DNA from 2 places in the Achromobacter sp. MFA1 R4 genome. Region 2 is predicted to be linked to the other one. Evidence: predicted binding sites of a transcription regulator. Region 2 holds the regulator's gene; the other holds the start of a gene.

Region 1 (16,101 bases), 2.2 Mb from region 2:
GTGGAAGGGATCGTCCGTGTAGCCCACGGGCAACTGGCTGGAGTTGGTGTAGTAGGGCTGGGCGTCGGTCCCGGCCTGCAGGATGCCCGGGTAGCGCTTGCGGTCTTCGCGTGCGAAGCGGTAGGTGGTGCCTTCGGCCGGCGTGGCTTCCAGGTTGTAGAGGTGGCCGGTTTCTTCCTGGAACTCGGTCATGCGCTGGCGTACGCGGTCCAGCAGGCGCACGGCGAATGCGTGGCCGGCGGGCGTGGTGACGTCGTCGGCGTCGCCCGTGAAGTTGCGGATCATCTCGTTGATGCCGTTCACGCCCAGCGTGCTGAAGTGATTGCGCAGCGTGCCCAGGTAGCGGCGGGTGTAGGGATACAGGCCCTGGTCGATGTAGCGCTGCACCACCTTGCGTTTGGTTTCCAGCACGTCGCGGCCCAGTCCCAGCAGGTAGTCCAGGCGTTCCATCAGCAGCGCCTCGTCGCCCCGGCAGGTGTGGCCCAGGCGCGCGCAGTTGACGGTGACCACGCCGACCGAGCCGGTCTGCTCGGCCGAGCCGAACAGGCCGTTGCCGCGCTTGAGGAGTTCGCGCAGGTCGAGCTGCAGGCGGCAGCACATGGAGCGCACCATATGCGGCTCCAGGTCGGAATTCAGGAAATTCTGGAAGTAGGGCAGCCCATAGCGCGCCGTCATTTCGAAAAGGCGTTCGGTGTTGGGGTGGTCCCAGTCGAAATCGGGCGTGATGTTGTAGGTGGGGATCGGAAACGTGAACACGCGTCCCTTCGCGTCGCCCGCCATCATGACCTCGATGTAGGCACGGTTGATCATGTCCATCTCGGCCTGCAGCTCGCCGTAGGAAAAGGGCATTTCCTCGCCGCCCACGTAGGGGATCTGGTCCTTCAGATCGGCCGGGCAGGTCCAGTCGAACGTAAGATTGGTGAACGGCGTCTGTGTGCCCCAGCGGCTGGGCACGTTCAGGTTGAAGATCAGTTCCTGGATGGATTGCTTTACGTCTGCGTAGGTCATGGCGTCGCGGCGGATGAAGGGCGCCATGTAGGTGTCGAACGAGCTGAACGCCTGCGCGCCGGCCCATTCGTTCTGCAGCGTGCCCAGGAAGTTCACGATCTGGCCGATGGCGGCCGACATGTGCTTCGGGGGCGTGGACTCGACTTTGCCCGGGATGCCGTTGAAGCCTTCGGTCAGCAACTGGCGCAGCGACCAGCCGGCGCAGTAGCCGCTGAGCATGTCCAGGTCATGGATGTGGATGTCGCCTTCGCGGTGCGCCTGCCCGGCCTCGGGCGTGAAGACGTTCGACAGCCAGTAGTTGGCGGTGACCTTGCCCGCCACGTTCAGGATCAGGCCGCCCAGGCTGTAGCCCTGGTTGGCGTTGGCATTGACGCGCCAGTCGCGCTGCTCCAGGTACTCTTCCATGGCGCTTTCGACGTCCACCAGCGTGTGGCGCAGCGCGCGCAGGCGGGCGTGCTGTTCGCGGTACACGATATAGGCGCGCGCCGTGCGCCAGTGGCCGGCCTGGACCAGGGCTTCCTCCACGCGGTTCTGGATGGTTTCGACGCCGGGGCAGACGTTGCCGGCCAGCGCCGCGATTACCGGGCCGGTCAGCGCCCGGGCGCCTTCCAGGTCCAACTCCCCCGTGCTCTGGCCCGCCGCCGCCATGGCCTGCGCGATCTTCTCGCTATCGAATGCAACGACGCGGCCGTCGCGCTTGAGGATGTGTTGGATTTCCATTGTTGGCACCATATGTAGTGGAGTGCGAAAACTCTACCACCACATATGGTGCTGGATTCGGAAAGGGATGGGCGGATATGCGCGCGGATTGACCCGCATCAAACGCCCGCATGCGGTTGCGAAATCGCGCAACACGGCGCGTGCGGGCGCGGCGCGATGGCCGCCGCCCGGTCAAAACCCGATGCCGACGCCCACCAGCGATATCGCCACCGCCAGGGCCGCGGCGGTGGCCGCCGGATGCGGCGCCCACGAGAGCTTGCCGATCCACAGCAGCGCGCCCGCCGACAGCCAGCCCAGCCAGGCCACCATGCCGTGCGTGTCGCCCCACAGCCCCACGCAGGGCAGGATGGCCAGGCCCAGGAGCAATACGCCGGCCCCGCGCAGCACGCGCGTGTGGCCGGCGCGGGGATCGCGCGTCCAGACCTGGTCGTAGTGGCGGGGCGCCGCCAGGGCCAGGCAGGCCATGCCGGCGTAGATCAGCAGCAGGGCCATCGCGATGGCGACGAAGTCATTCATGGGCATGCGGCCGCAGTCATGCGCGGTTCTCGGCGCCGGCCGGGTGGGTCGGCGCCCTTGCGCGGTGGTGGGTAATGACCCCGATTCTACGGGAATCGGCGGCGCGACCCGTGCGCGGGGACTTTGTATTTTTTTCACGGTGCCTGGCCCGGCAGGCCGGGGCGATGCGCCTGCGGACGGGCGCGCGGCCGCCGCGGCAAGCAGGAACGGCAGTTGCTGAATACGCGCCTTCAGCCGGGTTGATCGTCGCCATGCCGATTGCCGGAGGTCCGGGCGACGGCCCGCGCGACGAGCTCAGCGATGACCCCAGCGATGACCCCAGCGATGACCCAACACAAAGGAGCGCCACCATGAAACGCAAAGCCGGAAACGCCGCACAAATCAAGGAACTGCTGTACCAGGCCCTGGAGACGGAAATCGGCGGCCTCGCGATCTACGAGACTGCGGTGACCTGTGCCGTCAATGAAGACCTGAAGAAGGAATGGCTGGGCTATCTGGAAGAAACGCGGACGCATCGCCGCGTGCTGATGACCGTGTTCGAGCAGCTCAAGCTGGACCCGCAAGCCAGTTCGCCGGGCCGCGATGTGGTGCGGCATATGGGCGAATCGCTCGTGCGCGCCATGAAGATGGCGCTGAGCGCGGGCGATGCGCAGGCCGCCCAGCTGGTCGCCACCGAATGCGTGGTGCTGGCCGAAACCAAGGACCACGCCAACTGGTCGCTGATCGGACTGATCGCCGAGCAGCAGTCGGGCGAGCAGGCCAAGATCCTCAAGCACGCCTATGACGCCGTGTCGACCGACGAGGACCATCACCTCTATCACACGCAGGGCTGGTCCCGCGAGCTGTGGATCGAATCGCTCGGCTTTCCGGCCGTGCTGCCGCCGCCCGAAGAGGTCAAGAAGGTGGAAACCGCCATTGGCGCATCCCGCGCCGAACAGGCGCGCGATTCGATGCTGGCCCATTAAGGAGAACGACTCATGGCAAGCAAGAAGCCAGGCAAGGGTGGATCGGGCGGCGCGCTCGATACCGCATACATGAACACCGACAGCGGCCCCGCCAGCGGGCCGGCCGGCAAGCCCTCGCATCCCGCGCTCAAGCGCGCGGCGGCCGTGGGCGCCACGGCGGGCGCCATGCCCCACAACACGAACAAGGAGGCCGAGTACGGCGAAGAGGCGGCGCGCTGTCCCTACGCGGGCGCGCACGTCGGCGCGGTCGACCCGGCCGTGAGCGCGAGCTCGCTGTCCGAAAGCGAGACCTCGGCCAAGACCGGGGACGCGGCCACGCCCGGCGTCAATCAGGTCGACGGCACGTTGCCCCGCGTGCGCGCGGACGCCAGCGGCCAGGAACTGACCACGAACCAGGGCGTGCGGGTCAGCGACAATCAGCATTCGCTCAAGGCCGGGCTGCGCGGACCCGCGCTGCTCAAGGACTTCATCCTGCGCGAGAAGATCACGCATTTCGACCATGAGCGGATCCCCGAGCGCATCGTGCACGCGCGCGGGTCGGCCGCCCATGGGTACTTCGAGTGCTACAAGCCGCTTACCGACCTGACCGCCGCGTCGCTGTTTGCCGAAGCGGGCAAGCGCACGCCGGTCTTCGTGCGCTTTTCCACGGTGGCCGGGGAACGCGGGTCCAAGGACACCGCGCGCGATGTCCGGGGTTTTGCCGTGAAGTTCTATACGGACGAGGGCAACTGGGACCTGGTGGGCAACAACATGCCGGTGTTCTTCATCCAGGACGCGATGAAGTTCCCGGACCTGGTCCACGCGGTCAAGCCCGAACCGCACCACGGCATGCCCCAGGCGGCGTCCGCGCACGACACCTTCTGGGATTTCGTGTCGCTCATGCCCGAATCGACCCACATGCTGATGTGGGTGATGTCGGACCGGGCGATTCCGCGCAGCTACCGCATGATGCAGGGCTTTGGCGTGCATACCTTCCGCTTTGTGAACGCCCAGGGCGAATCGCGGCTGGTGAAGTTCCATTGGAATCCCATCCTGGGCACGCATTCGCAGGTGTGGAACGAAGCGGTCAAGGTGTCGGGCGCCGATCCCGACTATCACCGGCGCGACCTGTGGGAGGCGATCGACGCCGGCCACGGCCCGCAATGGGAGCTTGGCGTCCAGGTGTTCACCGACGACCAGGCCGAAGGCTTCAGTTTCGACGTGCTGGATGCCACCAAGATCGTGCCCGAGGAACTGGTGCCCGTCGTGCCCATCGGGCGCATGGTGCTGGACCGCAATCCCGACAACTTCTTCGCCGAGACCGAGCAGGTAGCGTTCTGCGCCGCGCATGTGGTGCCCGGTGTGGACTTCACCAATGATCCTCTGCTGGCTGGCCGCATCCATTCCTACGTCGACACGCAGATCTCGCGTCTGGGCGGCCCGAACTTCCACGAGATCCCGATCAACGCGCCGCTGGCGCCGGTGCACAACAACCAGCGCGACGGCATGCACCGGCAGACCATCCATCGCGGCCGGGTGGCGTATGAGCCGAATTCCCTGGCCGGCGGCTGCCCGTTCCAGGCGGGCATGGACGGGTTCGTGTCGTTCCCGGAGCCGGTGACGAGCGATGAGCTGCGCGGGCATCCGGAGAAATTCGCCGAGCACTACAACCAGGCCACGCTGTTCTACAACAGCCAGACCGCATGGGAACGGCAGCACATCGTCGATGCCTTTGCGTTTGAGCTGAGCAAGGTGACGGTGCCGCAGATCCGGGCGCGCATGGTGTCGTCGCTGCGCAATGTGTCCGACGAGCTGGCGCAGGGCGTGGCGCAGCAACTGGGCATGCCTCTGCCCGATCCGATGCCGCGCGCCATGCCCAATCCGCCCAAGTCCGAAGTCGAGGTGTCGCCGACGCTGTCGTTGACCGCGCGACCCGGGGATGGCGGCGTGGCGACGCGCAAGGTGGCCATCCTGGCGGCCGAAGGCGTGGATGGCAAGGCGGTGTCCGCCGTGGCCGATGCCCTCATCCAGGCGGGCGCCGTCGTTCGGCTGGTGGGCCAGCGCATCGGCCCGGTGCAGGCGGCCGACGGCGGCAGCTTTGACGCGGACGCCTCGCTGGACAATCACCCGTCGGGACTGTTCGACGGCGCGGTCGTGCCCGGCGGTGAGGCCGCCATGGCGAGTCTTGCGGCGGACGGGCGGGCGCTGGAGTTCCTGCGCGACGCCTATCGCCACGGCAAGACGCTGATGGGCGTCGGGGACGGCGTGCAGGTGTTCGCCGCGGCGGGCATCGATCCGGACCCGAACGACGGCGGCCTGCTGCTGGGCGGCGAGGCGCCCAAGGCGTTCATTGAAGCGCTGGGCAAGCACCGCCATCCGGAGCGGGAGACGACACCGCCCAAGGTATGAGGGCGCGGCAGCACGGGTAAGGAAGGACCATTGACACCGACGTGGCGGCTGCGAATACTGCGTTGGCAGGTCGGGCGAGCGCAACCGGCGCTCGCTCTCCTTACCCCGGGGGGCCGTATGAACCGCGCGTCCGTGTTGCCTGTGAAGTTTCTGGGCTGGCTTTGCGCCAGCCTTTTGACGTTTTCGGCCCTGGCCTGGGTGTCGCCGCCCGCGCACGCGGCCTCGGCGGCGGAGCTCAGCGCCGATTCGCTGGCCGCGCTGGAGCAGCTCTACGCCCAGGCGCCGCGCACGCGCGAGCTGGGCGACAAGGCCGTCGGGGTGCTGGTGTTTCCCAGCATCATCAAGGGGGGGCTGCTGGTGGGCGGCGAGCGCGGCGAAGGCGCGCTGATCCGCCGCGGGCAGGTCGAGGGGTACTACTCGATTTCGGCCCTGTCTTTCGGATTCCAGGCCGGCGCGCAGCAGTTCAGCTATGCGCTCTTCTTCATGAACGAGGAGGCGATGGCCTACCTGGACAAGAGCGACGGCTGGTCGCTGGGCGCGGGGCCCAGCCTGGTGGTGGTGGACCAGGGCTATGCCGCCAGCATCACGACCACCACGCTGACGCAGGACGTGTACGCCGTGCCGTTCGGCGAACAGGGCCTGATGGCCGGGATGGGGCTGCAAGGCTCCAAGATCAGCCGCATCAATCCGAACTGAACCCGTTGCCGTCGCCATGACGGCCGGGCCGGGCGGCCGGGTAGTGCGGGGGGCAGAGGCGCGGCTGCGCGCCTCGTGCGCGGGTCAATCCAGCGTAATACCCGCGCGCGCCGCGACCTCGGTGAAGGTACCGACTTCCTTGGCGATCTGGTCGCGGAACGCCTTGCCGGGCAGGAACACCGGGTCCAGCGACAGGTCCGACACGGTCTTGCGCACCTGCTCGTCCTGCATGATTTCGGCGACGGCGCGGTTCAGCGTATCCACCACCGGGGCCGGCGTCTGCGCGGGCGCGACCAATCCATACCAGCCAACGAACGACGCGTCCGCCATGCCGGCCTCGGCAAACGTCGGCACGTCGGGCAATTGCGGCACGCGGCGATCGCCGGAGACTGCCAGCGCGCGGAGCTTGCCGGCGCGCGCCTGCGGGGCGGCCGAGGACACCGTGTCCACGCCCAGCGCGACCTCGCCGCCGATCAATGCGGTGACGAGTTGCGCGCTGCCCTTGTACGGCACCGGCATCATCTTGGCGCCCGCGGCCTGCGCGAACATTTCGCCGGCCAGGTGGGGGGCCGAGCCGGGGCCGAAGGTGCCGTACATCAGCCCGCCTTTGGCGCTTTGCTCGCGGGCGAGCGCCGCGGCCTCCTGCAGGGTGGTCGCGGGCACCGCGTTCTGCGCCAGCAGAACGATGGGCGCCATGGCGACAATGCCGATGTGTTCAAAGCTGCGCACGGGATCGTAGGGCAGCGACGGCTTGAGCGCCGGCAGCACGGTGTAGGTGGTGCTGCCGGAGAGCATCAGCGTGTAGCCGTCGGGCTTGGCGCGCGCCACCGCGTCGGCGCCGATGACCGTGGACGCGCCAGGGCGGTTTTCCACGATGACGGGCTGGCCCAGCTTGCCCGACAGGCGGGTGGCGAGCAGGCGCGCCACGGCGTCGGTGGCGCCGCCCGGCGTGAAGGGCACGACGATCTTGATGGACTGGTCCGGGTACGCGGCATGGGCGTCGCCGGGATGGGCGGCGGCGGCAAGCGTGAACGCCAACAGGGCGGTGCAGAATCTAGCGGTCATGGGGGGCTCGGTCAGGGTCAGGTGTTGGCGGAAGAGGTGGTGGCGGCAAGCTCGCGTACCGAATCGCGTACTGAGCTGCCCTGGTCGCCCAGGTCCCAGAAGAGGCCCGCCATGATGGCCAGGCCCTCGCGGGCGACGCTGCCCAGCAGATGCTCGTTGGGCGCATGCTGCGCGCACGCGGGATAGGAGTGGGGCACCCACAGGGTGGGCAGGCCGAGCTGGTCGGCGAAGATGTCGTTGGGCAGCGAGCCGCCCAGGTTGGGCAGCAACGCCGGCCGCTTGCCGGTGGTGCGCTGCAGCGAAGCCGCGGCCCAGCGCACCCACGGGCTGTCGGGCGACAGGCGGGTCGCGCCCGCCTGCATGCCGACGCGGATCTCGACGTCGTCGAAACCTCCCTGGCGCAGGTGCTCGGCGACGTGGGTGCGCAGCGCGCGCCAGTCGGTGCCCACGACAAAGCGCAACTGGCACCAGGCCACGGCTTCCGGCGGGATGGCGTTCACGGGCTTGGCCGGGTCGCCGGCGCCGAAGGTCAGCACGTCCAGGCTGTTCCAGCCGAACACCTTTTCGGGCGCGGACAGGCCGGGTTCGCCCCACCACGCGTTGATCTCGGGATCGTCTTCGCCGCCGCCCACGTCCAGGTCGGCGAGCGCGGCGGCGACCGCCTCGGGGATGGGAGGCGGGCGCAGGCCGGGCACGGCGATGCGGCCCTGGGCGTCGACCAGCGAGCCGATGGCGTGCATGAGCCGGATGGCCGGATTGGACAGCAGCCCGCCCCAGTTGCCCGAGTGGTAGCCGCGTTCGCGCGCCCGCACTTTCAGTTCGAAATTCACGGCGCCGCGCGAACCCATGAACAGCGTCGGCCGTTCGGCATGCAGGCGCGGCCCGTCGCTGGCGATGAAGACGTCGGCGGCCAGGAGGTCGCGCCGCGCCTCGCAGAAGGCGGCCAGGCCGGGCGAACCGGCTTCCTCGCCGGTCTCGATGAGCCAGGTGGTGTTGAATCCCAACGCGCCGCCGCGCGCGGCGAGCGTCCGGGCCAGGGCCTCCAGGTTGATTGAATGCTGGCCCTTGTTGTCGGCCGTGCCGCGTCCGTACCAGCGGTCGCCGTCGACCTGCAGGCGCCAGGGGTCGCGGCCGTCTGCCCATTTGGCGGCGTTGCCGCGCACCACGTCGCCGTGGCCGTACATCAGGACGGTCGGCAATCCGGGCGCCTCGATGCGGCGCGCCACCAGGATCGGCAGATCGACGCCGGCCGGATTGGCGTGGACGTCACAGGCAAAGCCCAGTTCCGACAGCAGCGGGACCAGCTCGTCGTTCAGGTAGGCGTGCTGGGCGGGGGCCTGCTCGGGCACTTCGCTTTCGGTCGCGAAGGCGACGCGGCGCGCCAGGGCGGACTGCAGGGCGCCGCTGTCATAGGCTTGTACGGCTTGGAGGATGGCTTGTTCGCGGGTCACGGCGGTTCTTCGTGCGGTGGGGAGGCACAAAGTTATTACGCTTCATCGCGTGCCACAATTAGATAATTCGCACTTTAGCGTTGCCATAAAGGCATCTCACACCGAGGCATCCGTGATTTCCCTGAGTCTCAGATATTTCCTGGAAGTGGCCCGCTGCGGCTCGATCGCGGGCGCGGCGGCAGCGCAGCATGTCGCGGCGTCGGCCGTCAGCCGCCAGATCGCCAAGCTGGAAGACAGCCTGGGCATCGTGCTCTTCGAGCGGCAGGCGCGCGGCATGACACTGAGCGAAGCCGGCCGGCAGCTCGCGGCCTATGCCCAGGCCGCCGCCCTGGAGGCCGAGCGCGTCACCACCGACATCCGGCGGCGCAGCGCCTTGGGCGACGTGACGATCCGGCTGGCCTGCACCGAGGGGTTCGCGCACCGTTTCATGCCGATGTGCATGGCCGATTTCAAGCAGCTTCGCCCCGAGGCGCGCTTTCATCTGCATGTGGAGCGTCCGGACGAGGTCACGCGCCTGATCCTGGAAGGCCTGTCGCAGATCGCGCTGCGCTACACGGTCGGGCAGGACGACCGGTTGAAGACCGAGCTGCTGACCCGCGCGCCGGTGTACGCGGTCATGTGCCGCCAGCACCCGCTCGCCAGCCGGCGCACGATCAGCCTGCGGGATCTCGCGGACGTGCCGCTGTCGCTGGGCGACCAGGGCACCACGGTGCGGCAGCTGTTTGACACGGCCTGCGCCAATGCGGGCCTGCACATCGAGCCCGCCTACGTATCCAATCATTCCGCGGCCTTCCTGCCCATGCTGCCGGGCAGCCGGATCGTCGCCCTGTCTGGCTACCTGACGCTGATGGGCGATCCGCAGGGGGCGGCGCTGGCGGCGGTGCCGTTCAGCAATCCGGAAATGCGCCAGCGCAGCATCCAGGCGGTGACGCTGCAGGGCCGCACCTTGCCGCCGCTGGCCAAGGAGTTCCTGGAATTCATGGCGCGGCGGCTGACCGCCGCGCCGCGGGCGCCGGACCAGGACGGCGGCGGGGCGAGGGGCTAAGCGCGGGGGCTAGGCGCGGGGGGCGGCGCACTAGGGCCGTGCGGGCTCGCGCCGCTACACCGACCGCACGAACAGCGCGCGCAGTTTGCTCCAGAAGTCGCCGCCCAGCACGAAAAAGCTGGCGACCAGCATGACGTCGCCCAGCAACTGCGCCTGCCACAGCTTGGGCCGCAGGCCCGGCCAGATCTGGTCCACGTAGGGTTCCAGCATCGAGGTCACGATGGGCAGGATGAACATCACCATCCCGATGGCGTGGCGCACCGGCCCCACCTTTTGCACGGGCGCGAGCTTTTTCGCGTGGCCGCCGATGATGGCCTTGAGCTGCTGGAATCCCTCTTTGCCCATCACGGCGATGCAGGTGATCAGCAGGACTTTGTTGGCGATGAAGATGGCTCCGGTCAGCGCCGCGATGCGTGAGCCGGGAATGTCCATGGCGGCGCCGACGGGAATCAGGAACCACAGCGCGAACGCCAGGATGAACAATCCGATTCCGCATTTGAAGCGCCAGCCCATCGCCGGCGCGGGTGGGGTGGGCATGTCTTGGGTAGTCATGGCGGGCTCCTTTTGAGTCGTGTGAACGGTCGGCGGAACGAAAAACGGGACTGGCGCGGCGCGCGCGGCCGGGGTTCGAGCAACTGCAGCATCAGGCAGGCATACAGCGTGACGGCGATGAACAGCCCCATGCGCACGGCGAACGCCGTGTACACGTCCTTGCCCGCGATGCTGTCCTGCACCGACTGGCCCAGCAGGATGATCAGCGTGACCAGCGTGTTCAGCCAGAAGCTGGGCGCATGGGGCGTGGGACTCAGCCGATAGAGCTTGCGCGCGATCGCCAGGGCGAACAGCAGCATCCACAGGAAGTACATCCACAGGCTGGGAAAGGGCCGCAGCGCGGCCCAGAACGCCACGGCCAGCACGCCTGCCAGCAGCGTCGATCCCAGGATCTCGCGGGCGGCGCCGTGCGCGGCCGTGACGCAGCTCTGGCGGCCCAGGCTGACCGCTTTCAGGATGATGGGCATGTAGCCCAGCGGATCGGTCAGCGCCAGCAGGAAGGCCGGCAGCACCACCAGCGCGGCGCGCACGGCCATGCGGGTGGCTTCGGCCGCGGGCAGGACGGGGGCGGGAGGCGGCGCCGGCACACCGGGCGGCTCGGGAAACAGCGCGTGGCACACGCCCAGCACCAGCGCGGCCAGGAGCAGGCCCTTGACCAGCGCCTCGATCACCGTCACGGCAAGGCCGAAGTCGAAGGTGCCGGCCGCGGAAATCATGGTCAGGCCGATGATGAGAAAGGTGGACACCAGATTGTTGCCGCCGCGCAAGCCATGCCGGAACGCCAGGAACAGGCACAGGCCGACGAGCAGCACGCCGCCGGCCGGGTAGTAGCGCAGCAAGGGGATCAGCAGCAGGCCGGTGCCGGTGGTGAACATCGCCACCAGCGCCAGCCCCAGGCCGGCCTTCAGGGACAGCGGCCGGTTCATCTGCGCCAGCAGGAAGACCCCGAGCACCGGCGCGACCATCGGGATCGGCATGTCCAGGCCGAAGCTGACGGCCAGGCAGAGCGCCGTCCCGACCCCCAGGCGCATGGCGCGCTGGCCGCGGGGATCGCGGGGAAGGGGCGGGGCGTCAGTAGGCATAGGAAAGCCAGCTCATCAGCCGCAGGTACACGCGGCCCAGCGGGTTGAGCGGATTGCCGGGCCGGGGAAACGCCATGACTTCGGCCTGGCCGCCGACCCGGATGCCGCGCAGGGACGGGAGCTGCCCGGGATCGAGGTCGATGGCGACCGGAAAGCGCTGCGCCGGTCGCAGCCAGTCGCGGCTGTTTTGCACGGTGGGCAGGGTGCCTGGCGGCGTGGCGGCGCCCACGCTCACGCCGTAGCCCACGCTGCGCACCCGGCCTTCGAAGACGCGTCCGGGCAATGCATCCAGGATGATGGCCACGGGCGTGCCCGGTTCGACATGGCCCAGATTGTTCTCCGTCATGTCGGCGTTGATCCACACGTCGTGGATGGCGATCAGCGTCATCACCGGCTTGCCCGCGGCCGCGAACTGGCCCGCGTCGGTGCGCAGGTCCGTGACCAGGCCCGCCGCGCGGGCGCGCACCTGCGTGTTGGCCAGATCCAGCTCGGCCTTCTCGACCGCCGCGGCGGCGCTGCGCAGCTTGGCGTTGTCTTCCTCGCTGCCGCCTTCCTGCTCGCGCGCGCGCTGGACCTCGGCGCGCGCCGCCGCGACCTGGGCCACCGCCTGCGCCAGGTTCGCGCGCGCGATCTCCAGCCGGCGCAGCGAGATCGTGCCCCGGTCTTCGCGGTACAGGCGTTCGAGGCGGGTGCTGTCCTGCCGCGCCCGCACCTCATTGGCCTGCGCGGCGCGCAGCGAGGCCTGCGCCGAATCGATGCCCGCCGTGCTGGCGCCGATCTGGCGGCGCGTGGCGTCCAGGTCTGCCCGCGCGCGGTCCAGGGCGATCCGGTACTGCTCCGGGTCGACGTCGAACAGCACCGCGCCCGCCGCCACGTCCTGGTTGTTGCGCACGTGCACCTTGGCGACGCGGCCCGATACCTCCGAGGCCACCGGCACCACGAAAGCCTCCACGCGCGCCTGCTGCGTATAGGGCGTGTAGCGGTCGGCCAGCAAATACCAGACCAGGCTCAGGACGATCACCAGCAGCACCCAGCGGATGCCCTTCCTGGCCGGATCCGCGGGCGGCGGCGGGGCGGCGGGCGGCTCGGGCGGGGCGGGTGTGGCGGGGCGGGCCGACGAGGGCGCGGGCGCCGCGGACCTGGGACTAGTCATGGGATCGCCTCGGTGTTCGGGGGGCGCGCGGAAACGGGCGTTGGCCGTCCGGCGTCGGACAGCAGGTCGCCCCAGTTGGTGCGTTGCTGCATCTGCTCTCGTGTGGCCGGATCCAGCAGCGGCTGGTCGCTGTGCCAGCCGCCGCCCAGGGCCTTGTACAGCGCGATCAGGTCGCGCACGGCATTGCCCCGGTTCACCAGATAGGTGTCCTGCTGCGTGGCCAGGGCGCGCTGGGCATCGAGCACCCGCTGGAAGTCGGAATAGCCCTCGCGGTACAGGGCGTTGGCCAGCGTCAGCGAGCGCTTGGCCGCCAGCGCCGCGTCATACAGGATGCCGTCGCGTTCCAGGGACTTGATCAATCCCGTGGCCGCATCGTCGGCTTCCCGCGCCGCCTGCCGCACGGCGTCCTGGTAGACGACGATGAGCTGCTGCAACCGGGCGTCCTGCACCCGCACCGTGTTGGTGATCCGGCCGTGGTCGAACACGTTCCAGGTCAGGCTGGGGCCGCCCAGCAGCGCCGAGGCGCCCGAAGTCCCGGCCAGCGACGTGGCGGTCCAGACGATGCTGCCCAAGAGGGTCAGCGACGGGTAGAGGTCTGCCTTGGCCACGCCCACCTGCGCCGACTGCGCCGCGATCCGCAGCTCCGCGGCCCGGATGTCGGGACGCCGCAGCAGCAGGTTGGCGGGCACGTCCTGCAGGACCGCCCGGTCGATCAGCGGGATGACCGCTTCCTGCGGCGCCAGGTCCGGCAATTCCGGCATCGGGCCGGGCGGCTTGCCCACCAGCACGGCGAGCGCGTTACGGGTGCGGGCGATCTGGCTTTCGAACTCGGGGATGGTGCCGAGCGTGCCGAGATACTGGGTGCGCGCCTGCTGCAGGTCCAGTTCGTCGGTTTCGCCGCTGTTGAAGAGGCGCTCGGTGATCTCGTAGCTGCGCTTCTGGATGGCCGCGTTGTCGCGGGCGATGCGCAGCCGGGCCTCGGTCGTGCGCAGCGCATAGTAGCTGTCGGCCACCTGCGCGTGCAGCAGCACCAGCACGTCCTCGCGGTTGGCCTCGGACGCGAAGTACGCCGCGTCGGCGGATTCGATGGCGCGGCTGAAGCGGCCCCAGAAATCGAGTTCCCAGCCGATGTCGAACCCCGCGCTGTATTGCCAGAAACTGCTGGGCCGGGGATTGCCCTCGGCGGACCGGGACGAGCGGCGCTGGTAGAACGCATCGGCGCCGATGACCTGGGTTTGCGGATAGGCGCCGCTGCGGGCAATGCCAAGCTGCGCGCGCGCCTCCATGATCTGCAGGCCAGCCACCTGCACGCCGGGATTGTGCGCGTCGGCCTGTGCGATCAGCGATTCGAGGATGGGGTCGTCAAAGATGCGCCACCATTCGCGGGCATCGGGCTGGGCGCCGGCTGCGGTGGCCTGTTGCAGCGCCGGGGTGTCCCATTGGTCGGACCAAGCGACCCGCTGAGGCTCGAAGTCCGGCCCCACTTGCACGCAACCGCCGAGGCAGAGCACGCCGGTCAGCAGCAGTCGATTCGAACCAGTCATCGGCCACATTGGGCACCAGGTCTGTCAAAAGCCTAACTGCAACGACCCAGGTCGCACGGCCCGATGTTGCCGCGCGGCATGGATGCCGGATTGCCTGGCGCGGGCGCCAAGGCGGCGCCAGTGCCGGCGGGGAAGCGGCCGGTGCGCGCCGGCCACGCGCGGGATCCGGGGATCCGCGAGCGGCCGGGGCGAACGGGCTTGCGTCCGCATGCCAATCGATTCTATTGAGCTTTTTCCGCCGGTGCCAGCAAAACGTTTTTTGGCCAGGCGGCCCGCCGGATCGGGCCATCGCCGGCGGGCGTGCCGGTCAGCGCCGGCCGAAGAGTTTGCGCAGTCGCCAGCCAGGAGACGAGGCGTGGGGCGGCTGCAGCAACGGGGGCGCGCTGTAGCGCGTGGCCAGGACGTCGAGATCGCCCTGCGCGGGCGGGGCGTCCTGCAGGAGCTGGCGCGCCACGTTCACCATGGCGGCTTTCAGTTCCTCGACGTTCAGGGTCCGCACTTGCCAGTCGATGGATGAGAACTCGGCGGGCGTATACACCGGAAGCAGCCGGTCGATCGCCGTAAACCGATCGTCCCGGTCGCGCCGCGCCAGCACGACCGGAATGCCCATGGCGATGCAGGGACTGGCAACGTGCAGCAGCGGCGTCACGACGATGGACGCCTCGTTCTTGTAGATGTCCAGATAGGACTGCGCCAAATCGTCCATCTTGGCGACCGACGCGTCGCTCAGCGGGATCTCGCTGACCGGTTCGCGCTGGTAGATGAGGCGCGCGCGTTCCAGGATGGGCTTGGGAATGTTCTCCAGCAGCTTTTGCTGCAGCACGCCGGATCCCGCGCCGAACGCGATGACCGGTTTGCCGGCTTCCACGGCTTGTTCGCGCCGGTCGAGGGTGAGCGTCGCGCAGCCCGTCACGAAGGCCGCGATGCGATGCTTGTCGAACAGGCGTTTGGTGGCGTTGTCCCGGCAGCCGATGGGCTGGTGCTTGCGAAACAGCGCCTTGTTGTCGGCGACGACCGATTCGCTCTCGGCGTTGAAGCCGAAGAAAACGGGCTCGATCTGGGGGGACAGGGGAAAGCAACCCTCGTGAAAACAGCCGTTCATGATGAGCTTGACCGGCGCGCCATCGTAGTTGCGCAGGGAATCGCGATCGATGCCGACCATGTTGGCGTCGTCGACGCCCAGGCGTTTGAGCAAGCGTCGCACGGCGATGGACTGGATGCTGTCGCCGACATTGGCGGTGCGGCGCTTCGGGTTGGCGCCGTATCTGAATTCGAGGTAGCCGATTTTCTGCGTGGTCATAGGTTCTGCGTGGGTGGAGTCCGGACGGTGAGCGGTCATCGGTGATTACGTCCGCCACAAATTGTAAATTATTGAGATGCGCGTCCTGGGCGGCGGTTCCGCGCCCGGCGCGCCGGCGCCCGTCAGCGCGGCGCTCGCCGCCGCCACGCCGACCCGAATCGCAGGCGCAGCCGTTCCAGCGCCAGATACACGATCGGCGTCGTATACAGCGTCAGGAACTGGCTGATCATCAACCCGCCCACAATGGCGACGCCCAGCGGACGCCGCAGTTCAGAGCCTTCGCCCATGCCCAGCACCAGCGGCAAGGCGCCGAGCAGGCCGGCCAGGTTGGTCATGACGATGGGCCGCAGGCGCAGCAGGGCGGCGCGGTGGATGGCCTGTTCGGGGGTCAGGTTTTCGCGGCGCTCCAGGCTGAGGGCGAAGTCGATCATCAGGATGGCGTTCTTCATGACGATGCCGACCAGCAGGAACAGGCCCAGCAGCGCGATCAGGGTGAATTCGATGCCGGCCAGCACAGCCAGGATCAGCCAAGGCTGGTCCTGCAGGCTTTGCTGGAAATTGCGGGCATCGCCGCCCAGCCGGGTCTGGATGTGCGAGGACACCATCAGCTTCGCCA
Region 2 (16,101 bases):
AAGAGCTTTGGCGGTCTGCATGTGCTGCATGACGTCAGCCTGTCCGTGCCCGAAGGCGCCATCTTCGGCCTGATCGGCCCCAACGGCGCCGGCAAGACCACGGTGTTCAACCTGATCACCGGGCTGTTGCCGCCCAGCGGCGGCGCCATCACGTTCCAGGGCGAAAGCGTGCTGCGCAAGAAGCCGCACAGCATCACGCGCATGGGCATTGCCCGCACCTTCCAGAACATCCGTCTCTTCAAGGAGATGACGCTGCTGGAAAACGTCGTCGTGGGCGCCTACCGCCACATGAACTACGGTTTCCCCAGCCTGCTGCTGGGCCTGCCCGGCTTTCGCGAGCACGAGCAGCGCGCCCGCGAGCGCGCCCACGAGCTGCTGACATGGATGCGCCTGGATCACAAGGCCAACGATCTGGCCGACAACCTCTCCTACGGCGAACAGCGCCGCCTGGAGCTGGCGCGCGCGCTGGCCACCGAGCCCAAGCTGCTGCTGCTGGACGAGCCCGTCGCCGGCATGAACACCGGCGAACGCGCCGAACTCATGCGCGAAATCCTGGCGATCCGCGACCGCGGCTACACGATCCTCATGATCGAGCACGACATGCGCTTCGTCATGGGCTTGTGCGAACGCATCGCGGTGCTGAACTTCGGCAAGATCATCGCCTGCGGCGGTCCCGAGGACATCCGCAACAATGAGCAGGTCATCGAGGCCTACCTGGGCCGCGAAGACGACGAAGACACCGAACAAGCGGAGGCCGCAAAATGAGCGCCATGCTGGAAGTCCGCGGGCTCGAGGTCAACTACGGCCATATCGAAGCCGTGCGCGGCATCGACCTGGACCTGAACGCCAACGAAATCACCGCCCTGGTCGGCGCCAACGGCGCCGGCAAGTCGACCACGCTGCTCGCGCTGTCGGGCCTGCTGCCCAAGGCGCGCGGCCGCATCCTGTTCGAGGGCGAAGACGTCACCAACCTGGCGCCGAACCAACTGGTCGCGCGCGGCATCGTGCAGGTGCCCGAGGGCCGGGCGATCCTCACCACCATGACGGTGCTGGAAAACCTGGAACTGGGCGCCTATCGCCGCGGCCTGAAAAACGTCGCCACCGACCTGGAATACGTGTTCAACCTGTTCCCGCGCCTGAAAGAGCGCATCAACGGCATGGCCGGCAACCTGTCGGGCGGCGAACAGCAGATGCTGGCCATCGGCCGCGCCCTGATGGCCAAGCCGCGCCTCTTGCTGCTGGACGAACCGTCGATGGGCCTGGCGCCGATCGTCGTCCAGGAGATCTTCCGTTCGCTGCGCGCCATCAACGCCGACGGCCTCACGCTGTTCCTGGTCGAGCAGAACGTGCGCCAAGCGCTCAAGATCGCGCAACATGGCTACGTGCTGGAAAACGGCGCCATGGCGCTGACCGGCACCGGCCGCGAACTGCTGGGCCACCCGCGGGTCCTGGAAGCGTACCTGGGCGCCTGATGGGGCGGGGACCTTATGTGTCCCCTGATGAACCTTGCGGCTGCCGCCCTGCGGCGGTCAGCCGCCAGTCGCTTGAATTCCCCTCGCTTGCCCAATTTTTGAGCATCCGTGTTAGAATTTCAGGCTTTCCTCATATTGACCTTTGCACGGGCGGATTCATAACGCTTAGGCGGAGGGCGATTTAGAGGCTTGAAACTTCAGGGTTTTCCAAGGCGGTTTTTCTGTTCTTGGGAAAATTCACCCGGGTTTTACGCCTAGTCTGGGAAAGAACCACTGGCAGGATGTTCCGGCCAGAGCACATTTTTATTCTTAGGAACCATCATGAAGACCTTTGTGGCCAAGCCGCATGAAGTCCAACGTGACTGGTTTGTGATCGACGCCAAGGGCAAAGTCCTCGGTCGTGTGGCCAGCGAAGTCGCACGTCGTCTGCGTGGCAAGCACAAACCTGAATTCACGCCTCACGTTGATACCGGTGACTACATCGTCATCATCAACGCGTCCGATATCGTCGTTACCGGCGCCAAGGCGAAGGACAAGAAGTACTTCCGCCACACGACGTACCCGGGCGGTATCCGTGAAACGAACTTCGAGAAAATGCAAGAGCGTTTTCCCGGCCGTGCCATTCAGAAGGCCGTCAAGGGCATGCTGCCCAAGGGTCCTCTGGGCTACGCCATGATCAAGAAGCTGAAGGTCTATGCCGGTGCCGAGCACCCGCACACCGCCCAGCAGCCCAAGACGCTGGATATCTAAGGAAACGCCATGATCGGTAACTGGAATTACGGAACCGGCCGTCGCAAAACTTCGGTGGCTCGCGTTTTCATCAAGAAGGGCACTGGCAAGATCGTCGTCAACGGCAAGCCCGTCGACGAGTTCTTCGCTCGTGAAACCGGCCGCATGGTCGTGCGCCAGCCGCTGGAACTGACCGGCCATCTGGAATCGTTCGACATCAAGGTCAACGTGCACGGCGGCGGTGAAACCGGCCAGGCCGGCGCGATCCGTCACGGCATCACGCGTGCCCTGATCGATTACGACGCCACGCTGAAGTCGTCGCTGTCGCAAGCTGGCTTCGTGACCCGCGATGCCCGTGAAGTCGAACGTAAGAAGGTCGGCTTCCGCAAGGCGCGTCGTCGCAAGCAGTTCAGCAAGCGTTAATGCCCTGCAAAAAGCCCGCTTCGGCGGGCTTTTTGTTTTTGGGCCGGCCATGTCCTGTCGCTGCCGGCCCTGCGCGGAACTCCGCGCCACCCGCCCGGTCGGAAAAAAGGATTGCAGTGCCAATTCCGGCACGCCGGTGCAATACCCTGTTTCCCGAGCGATACAATCGTTATTCGTTCTCCGAAGAGCATTCATCATGGCCCAAGCATCGAACACCCGCATCAAGGTTGGCATCGTCGGCGGCACCGGCTATACCGGCGTCGAACTGCTGCGTTTGCTGTCGCAGCATCCCAACGTGGAACTGACTGCCATCACGTCCCGCAAGGAAGACGGCCTGCCCGTCGCCGACATGTATCCCAACCTGCGCGGCCGTGTGAAGCTTGCCTTCTCCGCCCCGGAAAAGGCCTCGTTGACCGACTGCGATGTCGTTTTCTTCGCCACGCCTCACGGGGTGGCCATGGCGCAAGCCCAGGAACTGATCGCCGCGGGCACCCGCGTCATCGACCTGGCTGCCGACTTCCGCCTGCAGGACATTCCCACGTTCGAACGCTGGTACAAGATCCCCCACACCTGCCCTGACATCCTGGCCGAATCGCAATATGGCCTGGTCGAGCTGAACCGCGAAGCCATCTCCAAGGCGCGCGTCATCGGCAACCCCGGCTGCTACCCAACCACGGTGCTCCTGGGGCTGGCGCCCTTGCTCGAAGGCGGCAAGGCGCTCGTCGATGCGCAAACCCTCATCGCCGACTGCAAGTCAGGTGTCTCGGGCGCCGGCCGCAAGGCAGAGGTGGGTTCGCTGTTCTCGGAAGCGTCCGACAACTTCAAGGCCTATGGCGTAGCTGGCCATCGCCACCACCCCGAAATCACCGCGCAGCTTGAAAAGCTGGCCGGCGGCAAGGTGGGGCTGACGTTCGTGCCGCATCTGGTGCCGATGATCCGCGGCATGTTTTCCACCATCTATGCCCGCATCCAGCCTGAAGCCCGCGATACCGACTTCCAGGCCTTGTTCGAGGCCCGCTATGCGGATGAACCTTTCGTCGACGTCATGCCTGCCGGCAGCCACCCCGAAACGCGTTCGGTGCGCGGCTCGAACAACCTGCGCATCGCGCTCAGCCGCCCGGGCAACGGCGACCTGCTGATCGTCATGGTGGTGCAGGACAACCTGGTCAAGGGCGCCGCCGGCCAGGCCGTGCAGAACATGAACCTGATGTTCGGCATCCCCGAAACAGTCGGCCTGGACCAGGTCGCCATCCTGCCGTAAGGCCCCGGCGGCCAGCGTGGCTGGCCGCCTTCTTTGCGCTTCATGTCCGTAGATCCTTCCGCCCGTCCCCAGCCGCGTGCCACGCATGGCGCCCTTGCGCGCCTGGTCGCGATGCTGCTGCTGGGCGCGTTGCTGGGAGGCGCTGCCGGATTCTTCCATGCGCGCGCGCTCTATCGTCCGCAGGACGCCATCGTCATCAGTGCCCAGCAGGCCGAGGCGCAGGACGAAGCCATGCGCCAACAGGCCACGCAGTTGCGCTACATCCGCGGGCAGCTGGATACCGCCGATGGCGAACTCGTCATCGAGCGGTCGGCCCGCCAAGAGCTCGAAACCCAGCTCCGCGCCGCGCAGGCCGAGGTCGGCCGCGTGCGTGACCAGCTTGCGTTCTACGAGCAACTGCTGCCGCCCGGCCCTGAGGGCTCGGTGGACATCCGCGGCGTGCAGATCGATCGCGAGGGCGGTGGCCTGCGCTATAAAGTGCTGCTGATGCGCAGCGGCCGCAATGGCGCCACGCCTTTCGCGGGCGCGTTGCGGTTCCAGGCAACCGGTGTGCTCAAGGGCGAAACCGTCACCGTGGATTTGGCGCCCATGCAGGTCAGGGCCGAGACAGGGCCCGTCGCCCCGACGGGCGAGAACCTCGCGGCGGCGTCGCTGGCCCTGCAGTTCGATCAATATCAACGCAGCCAGGGTCTCCTGGCCGTGCCCGACGGATTTGTCCCCGAAAGCGTCACCGTCAGCGTCCTCGAGGGCGAAACCGTCCGCGCCACCCGCAGTGTCAAACTGGAACTTTGAGTCTGGTCAAGCCCTGCGCTATAGTGACACTATACGAGCGGCGACGCCGCTCACTGAAATATGGCCGTATCGGCCAGGAGTGAACCATGAATGCAGTGACCGAAACCGTCGACCTGCAGGCCGCGCCGCCTGTGCCCCTGGTGTTTACCGACTCGGCTGCCGCCAAAGTGAAAGACCTGTTGGCCGAAGAAGGCAACCCCGAGCTCAAGCTGCGCGTGTTCGTGCAGGGTGGGGGCTGTTCCGGCTTCCAGTACGGTTTCACGTTCGACGAAGTCGTGAACGAAGACGACACCGTGCTGGACAAGGATGGCGTCCAGTTGCTCGTTGACCCGATGAGCTTCCAATACCTGGTCGGCGCCGAGATCGATTACAAGGAAGACCTGGAAGGCGCGCAGTTCGTCATCCGCAATCCCAACGCCAGCACCACCTGCGGCTGCGGTTCTTCGTTTTCGGTGTAATCGCCGGGCACGAAAGACAAAAACCCTTCGGCTTGCCGAAGGGTTTTTTGTTTCAGGCGCGGCATTGCCGCCGCTGGAGGAGTGTCAGGCGGGATACAGCGCGCCCAGCAGCCTCGGCCCGCGCGCGCCCGTGACGCTCGGCAGGCCGGCGGGCTGGCCCGTGACGAACGCCTGCGCCAGCCACGCGAACGCCAGCGCCTCCACCTGCTGGGCCGGCACGCCCAGGGCGTCGGTCGCCTGCACCGGGCGTTGCAGGCAGTAAGCCAGTTCCTGCATCAGTCCCGCGTTGTAGGCCCCGCCGCCGCACACGAACACTTCCTGCGTGCCTGCGGCGGCCGCGTCGATGGCGTTGGCCACTGTCCTCGCGGTCAGGCGCTGCAAAGTGGCCTGGACGTCCTGAGGGGCGGGAGCCGGCCCGTCGAACGCAGCCAGGCGTGCGTCCAGCCATTTCATATTGAAGAGATCCCGGCCTGTGGACTTGGGCGGGGGCAGGGCGAACCAGGGCTCGCTCGCGATGAGCTGCTCGAGCAAGGGCGCTACCACCTGGCCCGTCGCGGCCCAGCGGCCGCCCGCGTCATAGGGCCGACCCAGGTGGCGCTGGCACCAGCCATCCAGGAACACGTTGGCAGGGCCGGTATCGAAGCCGCGCGGGGGTTGTCCGGGCACCAGCAGCGTCACGTTGGCAATGCCCCCCAGGTTCAGCACGGCGCGGCCGTGGTCGCTGCCGAACACGGCCGCGTGAAAGGGCGGCACCAGGGGCGCGCCTTGGCCGCCCGCGGCCAGGTCGCGGCTGCGAAAGTCCGCCACCACGTCGATGCGGGTCAGCTCGGCCAGCAGCGCCGGCGCGTTGAGCTGCAGCGTGTAGCCGAGGTCGGGGCGATGCCGGACGGTCTGGCCGTGCGCGCCGATGGCGGTCACATCGTGCGCGGCGACATTCGCATCCTTGAGCAGGGCCGACACCGCCTGCGCGTACACCCGGACCAGTGCATTGGCCGCGAGCGCGGCGCGGGCCAACTCGTCGTCGCCGGAAGTATTGAGAACCAGCAACTCGCGGCGCAGATTCTCGGGCATGGGCAGGCTGGCGCTGGCCAGCACCTGGGGCGGACCTCCCTGCGTCAGCCGGGCCAGCACGCCGTCGACGCCGTCGACGCTGGTTCCCGACATCAATCCGATGAAGAGCGTGCCGGTGTCGTGCTGCAAAGGCTTGATGTCTTTCACGGGCGCCTCGAAACAAAAAAGGCGGCCGTCGCATGTCGCGCCGCCGCCGCGCCCGTCGCGCGGGCCTGGTGCCCGTCAAGGGCCTGACTGCTTGAACGGTCCGCCCTGTAACGTGCGGACCGCCCTGTGCTGGATTGCTGCCTGGGCCAGCCTTAGCGGCTGGCCACGTTGGTCAATGCGTCGGGCAGCGTCTGCTGGAACTGCGTCAGCAACAGGATCTGCTGCTTGTACGGCGACACCGCGTCGTTGAACGCGCGGACTTCCGCGGGTTCGAGGGCGCGGGCCACCGGCAGGTCCACGGACAGCGGATCGATGGGCTGATTGTCCACGCGGAATTCGTAGTGCAGGTGCGGGCCCGTGGCCCAGCCGGTGGATCCGACATAACCCAGCAACTGACCCTGCGAGACCTTCGCGCCCTTGGTGATGCCCTGGGCGATGCGGCTCTGGTGCGCGTACAGCGTCGAATACTTGCCGTGGTGCTTGATGATGACCACGTTGCCGTAGCCGTTCTGCCAGCCCGAGAATTCGACCGTGCCGTCGGCGGTGGAGTGGATCGGCGTGCCGGAGGGGGCGGCGTAATCCACGCCCTTGTGTCCCGTCCAGGTCTTGTGGATGGGATGCATGCGCATGCCGAAAGTCGAGCTGATCCGGCTGAACTTCAGGGCGGTGCGCAGGAACGCGCCACGCAGGCTGGTGCCGTCGAAGTCGTAGTAGGAACCGGTCTTGTCGTCGGGGCTGAACCAGACGGCGTTGTAGGTCTTGCCGCCGTTGATGAACTCCAGGGCCAGCACGCGGCCCGCGCCGGCGTAGCGGCCGTCATGGGAACGCACTTCATAGACGACGCGGAACTGGTCGCCCTGGCGCAGGTCGCGCAGGAAGTCGATCTTGGCGCTCAGGATGTCGGCCATCTGCATGGTGACCGAGTCCGGGATGCCGGCCGAGTCCGTGGCGCCGAAGAGCGAGGACTTGATGGTGCCGACGGCCACGCGGGTCTGGCGGTCGGTGCTTTCCGTGATTTCCTCGGCCTTGTAGCTGTCGCCGGCCGGCGCGACGTGCAGCATGCGCGTCACGACCTGCCCGTCGGATTCATTGCCGGGCGTGTGGATGTAGCGCAGCCAGATCAGGTTGCCCTGTTCGTCCGTGGCAGCCTGCACCGAGCGGCCCGGATACAGCTTGTAGATGCTGCGGGCGCTGGCGTCGTGCGTCAGGAAGGACTGCAGATTGGGCGCGTCCAGCTCCAGGCGCTGCAGCACGGCCGACAGCGTGTCGCCCGGACGGATGCGGGTTTCGCTGATGTAGGGGGCGGCGCTGGGGCTGCTGACTTCGACTTGCTCGGCGGTCAGCGGCAGAATGCTCTGGATGACGCGCGAGGGGGGGAGTTCGGTGCGGTCGGGTTGCTGCACCATGCCGAGAGCGGCGGCGCCAGCGAAAAGACCAATTGCGGTGACGAGAAGAGTGCGGCGGAAAAGTCCCGAGCGATGGGGCTTGGGCTCGACGGGCGCAAATACGGCAGCGACTTTGCGCTTGAGGCCACTCGCCAGTTCGTGGAGGCCACGATTCATCGTGAAAATACCCTCTCAGGTGGCTTGAGCTCGCAGGGTGCGTGACACGAACGGCCCTGGCATGCAACGGATTCCGGAGCAAGGGCTGGCGCGGATGCGCATCTTGTGAACAATAGATGGTAGAGCGAACGCAACTGCGTATATATGACAGTTGCGTATGATTAGGCCGGTATCCTAGCCGATTCGGCTAGAATTTTCGATAGTTTTCGTCACTTTTTACACCTTTTTGTCGGCTGAAGCCGCATTGGTCCCCCTGTCATGTCACCCACCGAAGCCCCCATCACTCCTGAAGTCGAAGCCGATCTGCGTACAGCCAAGCGCGGCTGCGATGAACTGCTGGTCGAGTCCGAGTTTGCGCGCAAGCTGGCCAAGAGCCGCGCCACGGGCGTGCCCCTGCGCATCAAGCTCGGGCTGGACCCCACCGCGCCGGACATCCACCTGGGACACACGGTGGTGCTGAACAAGATGCGCCAGCTCCAGGACCTGGGGCACAACGTCATCTTCCTGATCGGCGATTTCACCTCCACCATCGGCGACCCCAGTGGCCGCAACAGCACGCGCCCGCCGCTCACGCGCGAGCAGATCGAAGAAAACGCCAAGACCTATTACGCGCAGGCCAGCCTGGTGCTGGATCCGGCCCGCACCGAGATCCGTTACAACTCCGAGTGGTGCGATCCCCTGGGCGCTCGCGGGCTGATCCAGCTCGCCTCCCGCTACACGGTGGCCCGCATGATGGAGCGCGAGGACTTCACCAAGCGGTTCAAGGGCGGCATCCCCATTTCGGTGCATGAATTCCTGTATCCGCTGATGCAGGGCTATGACTCGGTCGCGCTGAAGTCCGATCTGGAGCTGGGGGGCACCGATCAGAAGTTCAACCTGTTGGTGGGCCGGGAACTGCAAAAAGAATATGGACAGGAGCCGCAGTGCATCCTGACGATGCCGCTGCTCGTCGGCACGGACGGCGTAGAGAAAATGTCCAAGTCCAAGGGCAACTACATCGGCATTTCGGAGTCGCCTGATTCCATGTTCGGCAAGCTCATGTCGATTTCCGACACGCTGATGTGGCGTTACTTCGAACTGTTGTCCTTCCGCTCGCTGGAGGACATCGCCGCGCTCAAGCAGGAAATCGACGGCGGCCGCAATCCGCGCGATGCGAAGGTCATGCTGGCGCAGGAGATCATTGCGCGCTTTCATTCCGCCAAGGCGGCGGACGATGCGCTGGCCTCGTTCGAGGCGCGTTTCCGGGATGGCGCCATCCCCGAGGACATCCCCGAAGTCAACCTCGGCGGCGCGCCGGTGGGCATCCTCAAACTGCTGCGCGAGGCCGGCCTTGTCGCGTCCGGCTCGGAGGCCCAGCGCAACGTGGAGCAGGGCGGGGTCCGCGTCAATGGCGATCGCGTGGAAGACAAATCGTTGCAATTGCCGGCCGGGACTTACGTCGTTCAGGTGGGCAAGCGCAAGTTCGCGCGTGTTAAGTTGAACCCGTAATAGCGAAGTTTTGATACGCTGAAGGTACACACAGGGCCTGGGCGCCCTTTGCGGCACTTATAGGAGCACGACATGGAACTTTCGAGTTTGTCATTTTCCGATCACGAGTCGATTCCCGAGCGCTATGCATTCGGCAGGATCGATGCGCAATCGCACGTCGCGCTGGCAGACAACTTCAATCCGCAGTTTTCCTGGGACAACGTTCCGGAAGGCACGCAGTCGTTTGCCTTGCTCTGCCATGATCCCGACGTGCCTTCGCGCCCCGACGACGTCAACCAGGAAGGCCGCGAAGTGCCTGCCGACCTGCCCCGCGTCGATTTCTTCCACTGGGTGCTGGTGGACCTGCCCGCCGACCTGCGCGAGATCGACGAAGGCGCGTTCTCCAACGGCATCACCCCGCGCGGCAAGGGCGGCCCCCTGGCGCCCATGGACGCGCGGCAGGGCATCAACTCCTATTCATCATGGTTCGCCAACGACCACGACATGAGCGGCGAGTATTTCGGCTATGACGGCCCATGCCCGCCCTGGAACGACGCCCTGGTCCATCGCTACATCTTCACGCTGTATGCGCTGGACGTGCCCAGCCTGAATCTGCAGGGTTCCTTCACCGGCGAAGACGCGCTGCGCGCCATCCAGAAGCACGTGCTGGCGCAGGCGTCGCTGACGGGCACCTATACGCTCAATCCCCGGCTGGCGCCCAAGCAAATCGGGGCCACGTCGGCCTGACGTCGACAGGCATGTACGCAGGGCCGCCTGGTGCGGCCCTTTTTCATTTCCGGTGACGGGCGCGATCCGCAGAAGGCGCCGCAGGGGCCTTTGCATGAAACTTTCTCAAGTCGTCATGAGGGGCGTTTCCGGGCCCGCCGGGATGGCGTGGTTTTCGCGCCCGTCCGGGGCAATTTGGCCAAGATCCCGCAATTTTGGCGGCAATTGATTCCGCGCGACGGGGTAAACTACACAGCAATCTCCGGGTTTACCCACCCGACGCCGTTTTCTCATTTCATACCGCCTCAGGAAACCCCCGTCATGTTTGACCGCAACCTCACCTTGTCCAAGGCTGACCCGGACGTTTGGGCCGCCATCCAGAAGGAAGACCAGCGCCAGGAACAGCACATCGAGCTGATCGCTTCGGAGAACTACGCCAGCCCGGCCGTCATGGAAGCCCAGGGCACGCAGCTCACGAACAAGTACGCCGAAGGCTACCCGGGCAAGCGCTACTACGGGGGTTGCGAATACGTGGACGTGGTCGAACAGTTGGCCATCGACCGCCTGAAGCAGATCTTCGGCGCCGAAGCCGCCAACGTGCAGCCCAACTCGGGTTCGCAGGCGAACCAGGGTGTGTACATGGCCGTCCTCAAGCCGGGCGACACCGTGCTGGGCATGAGCCTGGCCGAAGGCGGTCACCTGACGCACGGCGCGTCGGTCAACGCTTCGGGCAAGCTGTACAACTTCATCTCGTACGGCCTGGACGAAAACGAAGTCCTGAACTACGACCAGGTCGAGCAGCTGGCCAAGGAACACAAGCCCAAGCTGATCGTGGCGGGCGCGTCGGCCTATGCCCTGCACATCGACTTCGAGCGCATGGCGCGCATCGCCCGTGAAAACGGCGCGCTGTTCATGGTCGACATCGCCCACTACGCGGGCTTGGTCGCCGGCGGCGCCTACCCCAACCCGGTTCCGCACGCCGATTTCGTCACCTCGACCACGCACAAGTCGCTGCGCGGCCCGCGCGGCGGCGTCATCATGATGAAGGCCGAACACGAGAAGATCATCAATTCGGCGATCTTCCCCGGCATCCAGGGCGGTCCGCTGATGCACGTCATCGCCGGCAAGGCCGTGGCGTTCAAGGAAGCGCTGGAACCCGAGTTCAAGGACTACGCGCAGCAAGTCGTCAAGAACGCCAAGGTGCTGGCCGACACGCTGGTCAAGCGCGGCCTGCGCATCGTCTCCGGCCGTACCGAAAGCCACGTCATGCTGGTGGACCTGCGTTCCAAGGGCATCACGGGCAAGGAAGCGGAAGCCGTGCTGGGCCAGGCCCACATCACGGTCAACAAGAACGCCATCCCGAACGATCCGGAAAAGCCCTTCGTGACCAGCGGCATCCGCCTGGGCACGCCGGCCATGACCACCCGCGGCTTCACCGAAGCCGATGCCGAGCTGACCGCCAACCTGATCGCCGACGTGCTGGACAACCCGCGCGACGAGGCCAACATCGCTGCCGTGCGCGCCAAGGTCAATGAACTGACCTCGCGCCTGCCGGTGTACGGCAAGAAGTAATCCGCGGGCGCGGGCGGCGCTCGCGCATCCCGGTAGAAGGAAACAAGAGGGACGGCCCCGCAAGGCGCCGTCCCTTGGTTTTTTGGGGCGGGGGCGACGCGTCCGCAGTGACAAAATCGTCCATCCGGGCGCTTTGCCTGGCCCCATCGTTACAATATGCTCAATTATTGCCTCCGGCGCTTCCAGCGCTTCCAGCGCCGCCAGCGCCACCAGCGTCTTTAGGGATCACACATGCGGTGTCCATTTTGTGGCCATGCCGAAACGCAGGTCGTCGACAGCCGGGTCTCGGAAGAGGGCGACGCCATCCGCCGCCGTCGCCGCTGCCTGTCCTGTGACAAGCGGTTCACCACCTACGAGCGGGTGGAGCTTGCCATGCCTTCGATCGTCAAGCGCAACGGCAGCCGCAGCGAATACGATCCCGTGAAGCTGCGCGCCAGCCTGAGCCTCGCGCTGCGCAAGCGCCCGGTCAGCACCGAGGACGTGGATGCGGCCGTCGCGCGGATCGAAGAGCAACTGCTTGCCAGCGGCCAGCGCGAAGTCCCGTCCGAGCATATCGGCGAGCTCGTCATGAACGAATTGCGCAAGCTCGACAAGGTCGCCTACGTGCGGTTTGCCTCGGTCTACAAAAGCTTCGAAGACATCGGCGAATTCGTCGAGGCCATCCGCGAGATGCAGGGCCCGCTGCTGCCGGGCAAGCTGCGCAAGGAATAGCGCGGCGGGGCGCCGATCGCAACAGCGCCCCGCGCGGCGGTTATTGCAGCGCCGCCCCGCGCATCGAGCCGGGCGTCAGCGGCTGGAATTTGCGCCACACGCGGCGCATGTGCTGCGCCGAGCCGAATCCCGATTTCTCCGCCACGCGCTCCAGGTCCAGCCGGGTGTCGCGCAGCAGGTCGCGCGCCAGCGCGACTCGGATCTGATACAGGTAGTCCATGGGCGTGCAGCCCGCGTGCTCGCGGAACAGGCGGGTCAGGTGGCGGGGGCTGGTGTGCGCCTGGTCCGCCAGGGTCCGGGCCGACCACGGCGCGGCGGGGTCGCGGATGACCGCGTCCTGGACCCGGTGGACGCCGGGATGCATATGGCTGCGATGGTCCAGCCAGGGCGACAGCGCCGAATCGGAACCGGCGCGACGCTGGTAGACGACCATGTCGCGCGCCGCCTCGCTGGCGACGCGCGGGCCGCAATGGCGGGCCACCATGTGCAGCGCCAGGTCGATGCCGGCCGTGATGCCCGCGCTGCTGACCAGGTTGCCGTCCTCGACGAAGATGCGGTTGTCCAGCACGCGCGCGGTCGGGTCGATGGCGGCCAGCTGTGCCAGGCAGGTGTGGTGCGTGGTGCATTCGCGCTGCCGCGTCAGGCCGGCGGCCGCGGCGAACAGCGCGCCCGCGCAGACCGTCATCAGGGTGAACCCGTCCGCGGGGTGGCGCACGGCCAGCCAGTCCACGATGGCGCGTGCGTCGTCGTCGTCCAGCCGCGTGTGCTTGCCCACCACGCCGGAAAGAATCACCAGCGCGTTGCGGGGCAGGCGGGCGGGCAGGGCCTGAACGTGCGCCAGGTGCAGGCCCGGAATGCCGCTCTCGATGTCGCGCGAGGGTCCGCAGAAATGCTGTTCGAACGTGCCCGGACACAGCTTGTTGGCGACGCGGAACGCCTCGGCCGGCCCGGCCAGGTCCAGCAGGACGATGCCGCGCGGCACCACGAAATGCACCGGGATCATCTGCGCCTCCCGCCCGGCAGCTATGCCGCCAGCGCGTCGGCGGCGCGCACGATGCGGGCGAAGCGGCCTTGCAGGACCAACTCGGTCCGGTCGCGGATCTCGGCCGGCGTGTAGTGCCTGCCGGACGGGCTTTGCATGGCGAAGGTCAGCGTGGCGTCGGTGGGGAACGTCACCTTGAAACCGGCGTCGCTGGCATGGCGCGAGGTGGTTTCGCAGCACTGTTCGGTGCGGATGCCAGCCACGATGACGCCTTCGATCCCGTGCTTGACCAGCCAGTCGTGCAGCGAGGCGCCGGCTTCGTCCTTGGCGTACAGCGCGGAATGGACCGTTTTGTGGAACACGGCCGAGGGCGAAATCCGCAATTCCTGAAGCGTCCTGACGTGGCCGGACGCCAGGGAAAACGGATTGGCGGGATCGTCGGACGGGCTGATATGGAACACCTGCAGCACCGGCATATCCTGCGCGGCAGCCCCATCGATCAGGGACTGGATTTGCGAAACAAAGGCCGGATACTCGGATGCGTCCCAAAACGGACGGTGACGGAAGGATTCCTGTACGTCGATGACGATCAATGCCTGTTTCATTTCCGGGCCTCCTGGCCTAGGTTTTCAAGGGGTATGGCGCTATTTTTACTCCGATCCCGCGCCGGCGCGAGCGCGATCCAAGACGGCTGGCGGCCCAAAACGGACATCGCCATGCCGCCACGCCGGCTCGTGCGTCCCCAATGACCGGGGGCGCGCACCGCGGACATACAATCCCTGGCATGGACATTTCCCCCGACACCGACGACCTCTACTGGATGCGGCGCGCCCTGGCGCTGGCGCAGACCGTCATGGCCACCACGGCCCCCAACCCCCGGGTCGGCTGCGTCATCGTGCGTGACGGCCGCGTGCTTGGTGAAGGCGCGACCCAGCCGCCGGGCGGTCCGCACGCCGAAATCTGCGCGCTGCGCGACGCGCAGGCGCGCGGCGAATCGGTTGCCGGTTCCACGCTGTACGTCACCCTGGAGCCCTGCAGCCATTTCGGCCGCACCCCGCCCTGCGTGGACGCGGTGCTGGCGGCGCGGCCGGCGCGCGTGGTGGTCGCCATGGGAGACCCGAATCCGCTGGTCAACGGACAGGGTCTGGCGCGCCTGCGCGACGCCGGAATCGGGGTGACGACGGGAATCTGCCGCGAAGAGGCGCTTGCCGTGAATGCCGGATTCATCTCACGCATGAGCCGCGGGCTGCCTTGGGTGTGGATGAAGATGGCCGCGTCGCTGGACGGCCGCAGCGCGCTGCATAACGGCATGTCGCAATGGATCACCGGCCCCGAGGCCCGGGCCGACGGCCACCGCTGGCGGGCGCGCAGTTGCGTCGTCCTGACCGGCATGGGCACCGTCCTGAAGGACGATCCCCGGCTGAACGTGCGCGACCTCGATACGCCGCGGCAGCCGCGCAAGGCCGTGGTGGACGGCCGTTTCGAGATCCCCGAGACCGCCCGGCTGTTCGATGGCGGGCCCGTCATCGTGTTCACCGCCCGCGAGGATGCCGCAAAGGCCGCGCGCCTGGCGGACAGGAACGCGCGGGTGGTCTGCCTGCCGGGCGTGGAGCCTGGCCGGGTCGACCTGCCCGCGATGATGCGCTGGATGGCCCAGGAACAGTTCAACGAGGTGCACGTCGAGGCCGGTGCGGGCCTGAGCGGCGCGCTGGTGTCCGCCGGGTGCGTGGACGAACTGCTGTTGTACCTGGCGCCGGTGCTGCTGGGCGACGCGGCGGGCATGGTGCGCCTGCCGATGCTCGAACACCTGGACGCCGCGCGACGCTACGAATTTACCGATATCGCGCGCGTGGGCGCTGATTTGTGCGTGCGCGCGCGCGTGGCCGGCACGTGGCGCCAGTTGATGGATAGCGTCGCGCTGCCTGCGCTGTCTTAGCGGTTCGGTTGCGGCGCGCCGCCTGCATTGCGCGCGCTGCTTCACGCACATGAATTAATTCTTCATGCGCATGCCGTCTTGCTACATCGCCCGTGCGCGTTGCCAAGAGGGCTGTTAGCACTCCACAAGTACGGCTGCCAATGCTTTGCAAGCCGCGTGCAGCCTGCATCTACGCGTCGCGCGCGGTTCGTGGCGCATACATGATGTGCGCCAACCGCAGCCGCGCGCACGCCATCCGCGCTGGTGCGCGGCGCTGCGTTGAAACGCGAGCGCGCAAATGAATTGCCACAAAACGGTCAATTGGGCTTAGCATAGGCGCATGACTTGGCGCTACGCGCTCACGGACCACCGCACAGCCGCCGCGCGCCCTCGTCACCACGGATTCCCGTGCCGCGATCGGCGCAGTTCATCACCGACAGGCACGCTACTGAACGAAGACGCAAAGCGCCGTTCAGGCCGTCCGCCGCGATCGCATGGCGGGCGTAGCCGGGTTTGTTCCCGGCCCATAAGAATCCACCGGATATCGCTCATTTCGTCGTTTCATTGCCGACCATTTCATGTGCGGCTGCGTCAGGCACGCTATATGCGGCCTTATGCTGAAGACGAACGAGTGAACTTGCTCACGTTGGTTGCAATCCTGGCGGAACTTGTATCCGTAGGCGGCAGCCTAAACAGAAAGGGTCCGATCCTGCTTATGGTTGATGTGTGGCGAAAGCAACATAAAAACCCGCTGAAAATGCTTGTCGCAAGATTGTCTAGGAAAGCGCAGGCGCTGAGGCACAATGGGCATGT

What was found. The regulator NrdR, encoded in region 2, represses ribonucleotide reductase genes. The targets are predictions, from matches to a motif close to CACNANATNTNGTG.
Region 1: the regulator NrdR is predicted to act here: its motif matches at 1,735-1,748, upstream of BXA00_RS22505 (ribonucleoside triphosphate reductase).

What each region holds. Positions count from the first base shown of each region.
Region 1 is NZ_LT707065.1:4,911,101-4,927,201, forward strand. Features, by position in the region: gene BXA00_RS22505 (ribonucleoside triphosphate reductase) at 1-1,728, opposite strand, end outside; gene BXA00_RS22510 (DUF3325 family protein) at 1,900-2,250, opposite strand; gene BXA00_RS22515 (hypothetical protein) at 2,595-3,209, shown strand; gene BXA00_RS22520 (catalase) at 3,222-5,597, shown strand; gene BXA00_RS22525 (YSC84-related protein) at 5,715-6,293, shown strand; gene BXA00_RS22530 (tripartite tricarboxylate transporter substrate binding protein) at 6,378-7,358, opposite strand; gene BXA00_RS22535 (M20 family metallopeptidase) at 7,376-8,809, opposite strand; gene BXA00_RS22540 (LysR family transcriptional regulator) at 8,922-9,854, shown strand; gene BXA00_RS22545 (transporter suffix domain-containing protein) at 9,909-10,406, opposite strand; gene BXA00_RS22550 (DUF2955 domain-containing protein) at 10,403-11,488, opposite strand; gene BXA00_RS22555 (HlyD family secretion protein) at 11,478-12,641, opposite strand; gene BXA00_RS22560 (efflux transporter outer membrane subunit) at 12,638-14,194, opposite strand; gene BXA00_RS22565 (polysaccharide pyruvyl transferase family protein) at 14,493-15,485, opposite strand; partial or broken gene BXA00_RS28955 (efflux RND transporter permease subunit) at 15,608-16,101, opposite strand, start outside.
Region 2 is NZ_LT707065.1:2,704,367-2,720,467, forward strand. Features, by position in the region: gene BXA00_RS12360 (ABC transporter ATP-binding protein) at 1-765, shown strand, start outside; gene BXA00_RS12365 (ABC transporter ATP-binding protein) at 762-1,472, shown strand; gene rplM (50S ribosomal protein L13) at 1,794-2,222, shown strand; gene rpsI (30S ribosomal protein S9) at 2,232-2,624, shown strand; gene argC (N-acetyl-gamma-glutamyl-phosphate reductase) at 2,821-3,885, shown strand; gene BXA00_RS12385 (DUF6776 family protein) at 3,928-4,677, shown strand; gene erpA (iron-sulfur cluster insertion protein ErpA) at 4,764-5,135, shown strand; gene BXA00_RS12395 (anhydro-N-acetylmuramic acid kinase) at 5,220-6,353, opposite strand; gene BXA00_RS12400 (peptidoglycan DD-metalloendopeptidase family protein) at 6,506-7,915, opposite strand; gene tyrS (tyrosine--tRNA ligase) at 8,174-9,403, shown strand; gene BXA00_RS12410 (YbhB/YbcL family Raf kinase inhibitor-like protein) at 9,476-10,129, shown strand; gene glyA (serine hydroxymethyltransferase) at 10,430-11,680, shown strand; gene nrdR (transcriptional regulator NrdR) at 11,912-12,391, shown strand; gene BXA00_RS12425 (GlxA family transcriptional regulator) at 12,432-13,394, opposite strand; gene BXA00_RS12430 (cysteine hydrolase family protein) at 13,415-13,978, opposite strand; gene ribD (bifunctional diaminohydroxyphosphoribosylaminopyrimidine deaminase/5-amino-6-(5-phosphoribosylamino)uracil reductase RibD) at 14,158-15,309, shown strand.